2 regions of the Pseudoalteromonas sp. Of11M-6 genome follow, and region 1 is predicted to be linked to the other one. Evidence: riboswitches for the same ligand, from Rfam matches in the RefSeq annotation. Region 1 holds a riboswitch; the other holds the start of a gene.
What was found. A riboswitch is a leader RNA that binds a small molecule or an ion and turns the genes downstream of it on or off. The one in region 1 is predicted to bind lysine.
Positions count from the first base shown of each region.

Region 2: another riboswitch for lysine. It lies ahead of dapA (4-hydroxy-tetrahydrodipicolinate synthase); the one in region 1 lies ahead of lysC (lysine-sensitive aspartokinase 3).

Region 1 is NZ_JAKRFW010000002.1:254,030-257,455, forward strand. It holds gene MHN32_RS02400 (DUF924 family protein) at 1-37, opposite strand, end outside; gene lysC (lysine-sensitive aspartokinase 3) at 160-1,506, opposite strand; lysine riboswitch at 1,595-1,765, opposite strand; gene nhaD (sodium:proton antiporter NhaD) at 1,911-3,158, opposite strand; gene MHN32_RS02415 (hypothetical protein) at 3,315-3,426, shown strand, end outside.
Region 2 is NZ_JAKRFW010000012.1:37,725-41,150, forward strand. It holds gene MHN32_RS08265 (2,3,4,5-tetrahydropyridine-2,6-dicarboxylate N-succinyltransferase) at 1-629, opposite strand, end outside; gene dapA (4-hydroxy-tetrahydrodipicolinate synthase) at 640-1,524, opposite strand; lysine riboswitch at 1,640-1,818, opposite strand; gene MHN32_RS08275 (response regulator) at 1,961-3,426, shown strand, end outside.

The sequences.
Region 1 (3,426 bases):
CAACAAACCAGAATTCGTAGACGTCTTTATAATTCATGATGGCACTCCTAGGGAAAAACAAACTTGATGGTCAGCAGACCCTAACCGTTATAAACAAAGTGCCATCCATTACTCAATAATGCAACTTTTTTATTAGTTCCTAAAAAACAATAAATTCACTTACGCAACCTCTAGTAATTTAGCATGAATTGACTGCACGACCTGATCTGACTCCTGCTGCTCAACTAAAAAGCACAGATTGTGCTTGCTCGCACCATGGCATATCAATCGAATATTAAACTCTGACAACACATCCATCAGGTTAAGTTGGCACTTCTTCAACTGGATCTCAGAACCTATCATGGCCACCAAAGTAAGATTATTTTCAACGGTCACATGACAAAACTCGCCAAGTTCATCCAAACAAGCTTGTTCTAACTCTGGTCGAGAAGCATTCGGCGCATTATCCAGCGTAAGTGCAACACTAATTTCCGAAGTCGTTACCAAGTCAACCGATATATTGTAATTGCTTAAAATGGTGAAGATACGAGCCAAAAAGCCGCTAGCAAGAAGCATTTCAGGGCTCTTTAACGTCAATAGTATTTGGTTTTTGCGTTGTGTCACTGCGCGAATGCCTGCTTGCGCCGTTTTCTCTTTTTCAATCCAAGTGCCACCCGCTTGCGGATCACGGCTTGAACCAACAAATACTGAAATACCTTTACGACTCGCTGGCAATATCGTTGCGGGATGTAACACCTTAGCACCAAATGTCGCCATTTCTGCCGCTTCATCAAAACTCAAACGAGGAATAGGTCTAGCCTTTACACACAAACGCGGATCGGTACTGAAAATACCAACGACATCGGTCCAAATATGCACACTTGACGCGTCAATTGCCTCTGCTAACAATGCAGCACTATAGTCAGAACCGCCACGACCAAGCGTAGTCGTCTGGCCGTATTGGTCACTACCAATAAACCCTTGCGTCACCTGCACTGTGTCGCCAAGTAGCGCGACCAAATTGGTTTGCGCAGCTTCACGCGTAGCTGCAATATTCGGATTCGCTTTACCAAATTGATTATCTGTTTTAAGCACTTTACGCACATCAAATCGCGACGCCTGAACCTGGTTATTACGTAGTATTTGGGTAAACAAATAAGAAGAAAAACGTTCGCCAAAGCTCAACATTTCATCGCATTGCTGTCTGCTAAGTGCAGGTAAACTCGCAAGGCTTTCAAATTCACTGAAAGTTTGCTTGTAACCCTCAACAAGATCAGCATCCAAAGACACTTGGTCGATAATCGCTTGCTGTATGTTTTCAACCGCTGCAACAACCGCTTTGCGCCCGGCCTCATCTTCCTTTTGTTGGGTTAGCGTTACAAGGTGATTGGTTACGCCAGCACACGCACTCACAACGACCACTCGAACATTTGGGTTGTCACGAACAATGTGAGCACAACGAGACATAGCCTCAAAGTCAGCGACACTGGTACCGCCAAATTTGGCTACAACATACTGCGAATTCATTTTCTCTCCTCTCGACTGTTGGCACAGTCAAATTTTATAAGGAGAACTCGGCATGGGATTTCTAAAAAGACGAACGCTTGAAATGACCTTTGCCAGAAGCTCTCCACCAATACGGTGACAGTTCCGAGGATTCAGCCTCGTAAACCGAAGAATCGTTGCGACGAGCAACTTTTCTCCTCGGCGAATACTTCCCTCACTAGTGGTCATTGGTCTCGTCACCTCACACTAACTACCTAAGCATCGCGCCTCTTCTGTTTATTTTGCCTTTGTTAATCTGAATAAAAGCAAAATAAAAGCCCGCAATAAATGCGGGCGATGTGAGAAAATTATCTTTTAGCCGTCTAGGTGTCAAGTTATTTATGAAAAACTTATCCCAAAGCGCTAAAAAATTAAATCCATTGGTCTTAAATAAGCTGACCCGCGAAATACGCGCCACTATATCCAATGGTATATGCGATAAGCAGGTAGATACTCATTTTAAGATAGCTTGAGAAGGTTAATGCTTTAACCTTACTCATTGCAATGATCCCCGCTGCAGAACCAATGATAAGCATAGAGCCACCAACCCCAGTCGCATAAGTAAAGGTTAGCCATTGCGCTGGAGTCATCGTAATATCTGCTTTTAATAGCGCAGCCGTCAAAGGCACGTTATCTACCGCCGCACTCATTAAACCGACCAAGTAGTTTGCGTATTCCGGTGCAAGATGCAGATATAAATCGGTAAACTTAGACAGTACACCGACCTCTTTCAACGCGCCAACTAATAAGAGCACACCCACAAAGAACAACAAGGTGTCATATTCAATTTCACGGATATAGTCGATGATTTTCTTATTAACGTCTTTCTTGCGCATCAAGAATTGCGCCATTAAGAACATCAAAGACAAGCCAAATAAGAAAGTTAGCATCGGCGGTACATGGTATTGCACGCTTAAGAATAACGTAGCAAAAATGGTTGATAAGAAGATGAGCGCAATGGTGATATCGGTCTTTTCAATTCTGCGTAATTCAGCCTTTTCAAAAATGATCTTATCATTCATGCCGATTGATAGCATCGCAGCTAAGATAAATACGCTAAAAATAGAAGGGGCAATTAGTAAAAGCAGATCAGGGATGGTTACTTTATCGGCCAAAAATATCATCAAGGTGGTTACATCACCGGTGATCAATGATACCCCACCGGAGTTAACACTGAAGATGATTAATGTCGCATATCTAATTAGCTTTTTCGGGTCTAATTTCAAAGACATGACTACAGCTAATGAAATAAGCGTCGCGGTGATGTTATCCGATATTGACGAAAATACGAATGCAAAAGCACCGACCAAAAACATTAGCTTGCGTTCGCTAATATGGGTTGGCATGATCCGGTGAACAATATTTTGGATAAACCCTTTTGAGTTCAAGTAGGCCACAAACGTCATGGCAGCCATTAAAAACAGCCAAAGCGTCGCGATTTCCAAAATGTTATGGTCTAGTTCAATTTGTACAATTTCTGGGCTTTGACCATGAATTGGAGAGATAAAGGCGATAATCCAACATAAAGTACCAAAAAAAAGCGTTGTTTTGGCCTTGTTTACGTGAATAATATCTTCTATAACGATGAGTATAAAAGCGATGGCGATCAGGGTTAGAATAATGGGCGTGACCATAATGCGCAAACAACCTGTAATTAAATGTAACAAGGGGTGGGTTCGATTTCGGGGCGGATTCTAGCACCATCGCAGGCCCCATGCCACGTACAATAAACATTTTGTGACAATTTGATGAAGTGGTGATGAAACTTCTCTACTACACACTGGAAAGTTATGATCCCAGCAAAAAAATTATTAAATACGATAAATGAACACTGGAGCGTACTCGAGCTACTTTTTAAACGATTTAAGCTCGCAGATTTCAGTCTAAAAGATGTACAAAACA
Region 2 (3,426 bases), on a different contig from region 1:
GCTGGACGAGAGCCTGGGATCACTATCGCGTTTTCAGGGATGGCTTCACCTTTGTCAAGCAAGCGCTCGTTCACGCAGTCATAGACAGGAATACTTGCTGAAAGGCGCACACCCGGTGCTAATACGGCACCGCGTTTAACAACAACCCCTTCAACCAATACACAGCCTGCACCAATAAAGGCATCGTCCTCAACAACAACAGGGCTTGCTCCAACTGGTTCTAATACACCACCCACTTGCACCGCTGCGCTAAGGTGGACATTTTTACCAATTTGCGCGCAAGAACCAACCAACGCATGACTATCTACCATAGTACCTGAATCAATATAGGCACCAATGTTGACATAAGCCGGTGGCATAATGATTGTGCCCGCTGCGACGTAAGCGCCACGTCTTACACTGCTTCCGCCAGGAACCATACGAACGCCATCTTGGGCAGCAAATCCGCGTGGTGCTAAGTTGTCTTTATCAACAAATCCACCTGGGAATTCTGTATTTACGCCATTTCTAAATGCCTCAAGGATCCCGTGTTTTACTTCTACGTTAGCATGCCAATGGCCTTGCTCATCCTGTGTTGCCGCACGTACTGTGCCATTTTCTAAATCGTTTAGTAGGGTTAACCAGCTCATGTTTACTGCCTTAATTCCAAGATAAAATAGTTTCGTTCGCGCGAGTGATCGCATCGGTATGGGTGAGTTCCAAATGTGTCAGTGGCGGGCGCAAGTTTGGACTTGTGAGCTTCCCTTGCAAGTGCATTAACACTTTGACTGGTATGGGATTTGCCACTGCAAATAAGCTATTTGCAGCTTCTGACCAAGTGGTAAATAAATTAGGAGAGGTGCCGCTTAACGAGCGCCTTACAAATTCTGCGGTTTGCTGTGGCCATGCGTTTGCTGCAACAGACACCAGACCCGTTGCACCTGCTTGTGCAAAGTAGGGCATAAGGCCATCGTCGCCGCTATAGATGGCGACATCAGGCGCTGCCTGACGAAATGCTTCAAAGGTGGCAATATCACCACTGGCTTCTTTTAGTGCCCACAGATTAGGGTGGCAAGCTAGTTCGCCGAGTAGGTCAGGGGCGATAGCAACGGCACTGCGACCAGGTACATTGTAGAGCATGCAAGGGTTATGGCTCTCATCGAGTAGCGTACTAAACCAATGCGCCAGACCAACTTTGCCGGGCTTTGCGTAGATTGGTGAGCCAAGTAAGAGCGCATGAATGGGCTGCGAATTACAAAAGCGCACCCATTGTGTTTGCTGCTCAAGATTACTGCCGCCAACGGCAACCATAAGTGGTACGCTTGGGGCGAGCTGGCAAACAAACTCAACGATTTGTTGCTGTTCTTGTTGGGTAAGCGCAAGGCCTTCGCCGGTACTGCCTAGTAAAAGAATACCGTTACGAGCTTGCTCTTGATCGCGTACAAGCGTCGTTAATGCGTTAAAATCAACCTGATTTTCAGCATCAAAAGGCGTTACTAAGGCCGTCCACAACGGATAGTCAGATAAGTTGAATTGTGATTTCATCTCTACCGAACTTAAATCATGTTCGGAGTTAGGAGGGTGTCCAAACTTCGAACTGTTAAAATTCGAAGAGCAATGGACTTAAAAAGGATAAGGCAGCCAATGGCCTTATTTTTCTAAGACCAGAAGCTCTCCACCAAGTATGTTGGTGACAGTCGCTGGGATTCAGCCCAGTCGCCCGAAATGAGTATTAGCAAACAATAACTCAATTTCTCGGCGTATATTCCCCTCACTAAGCTGCAACGGAGTTTGCTCTCCTTCACTTAGTTACCTGAATAACGCACCTCTTCCAGCCCTCAATTTGACGCCGTGGCATCAAACTATCTAAATAGGGTGAACGCGCATTGAAACATTTTGGCCGTCTAGGTGTCAAGCATCGGACTGTAAATAATGCGATTGTTAACTACACTTAACATTGCAGCTGAGACAATGCTATGAGATGAAAAACAAAAATATGTCGCTAATAAGTAAAGTTAAAAATCGTTATATCGGGGCATTACTTGCTATGGCTATATTGTTGTCGATGGCGATGGGGGTTATGCAATATCTACTGTATCAGCAGAGCCTAGATGCACACGTAATTAATATTGCGGGTATGCAGCGGATGTTGTCCCAACGTATCGCGCTATATAGTGCGCAAGACAATCAACGAGATAGTGAAGCGCTACGTCAAGCCATTGATAAGTTTGAAAGTAATCATGAGTTTTTAACTAAAACAGAAAGTAGTGGAGAGGCTATTTATCTGAATGAGGCGCTTACAGCGCTTTACTACCAAGGGCCGGTGCAGTTGGATTTGCAAAGTACTACTTTTGTCACTTTATCAAGGTCTCGGTTACAGCAATCCACTCCTCAATTAATGGAGCAAATCTTTACTGCGTCTCAGCATATACTCCCAAACCTGAATGATGCCGTTTCACTATTCGAGCAGCATGCGCGAAGTAAAACAGAGATGGTGAGGAAAATAGAATTGTTAATCTGGCTACTTGGACTGTTGCTACTGTTTATAGAAGCGAAACTTGTATTTCGCCCAATGGCGCGAGAAATTGCTGAAGCACTCGATAAATTAGAGGCGGCAAGAAAGCTTGCTGACGATGCATTACACTCAAAATCACGATTTTTAGCGCGCGTTAGTCACGAGCTAAGAACACCATTGCAGGCCATTCAGGGGTATTTAGATGAATATCTGAGGAGCAAAGAAACGCAGCAATTACAGCATGTGAAAAGCGCAGCAAATCAATTGGATGTATTACTCTATTCGGTTCAAGACTTTAATAACCTTTCCGAGCAAGAAGTGGTTATTGAGCGTCATCAAGTCGCATTGCGAGAAGTAATAAAGTCAGCTTGTATCGCCTTTCAACTAACCGCACACAAGAAATCTCTCGCTTTTAATTTGGCATTGAGTAATGAGTTAGATGTGACTTGTTATTGTGATTGTAAGCGTGTTGGTTGGTTGATCAGTGAATTGGTTAATAATGCAATTAAATTTACTGAGCGTGGCAGCATTCAAGTATTTGCGGATTTGGTTATAGATGAAGATACACCATATTTAGAATTTGTCGTTGAAGATACTGGGCCTGGGTTCGACTATCAGCAGTTACGAGAAGCTGTGCATAGCGAGCATTTTCAAGGCACGCAGTTAGGGCTGAAGCGTTGCCAATTACTCACCTCAGCGCTTGGAGGACGATTAGATTTTAGTGCAAGGGAGCCAATCGGTACAAGAGCAATCCTGAGAGTCCCTATTGAAATTGACAATCAACAGGTACCGGCTCATACAATGGAGCAGGTGTCGGCTCGCATTTTACTGGTGGAAGATAATTTACTAAATGCACGCGTGATTGAAAAAATGCTTCAGCCCATAGCAAAATTGGTAACGCATGTCGAACATGGTGAAGGTGCCCTTGAAGT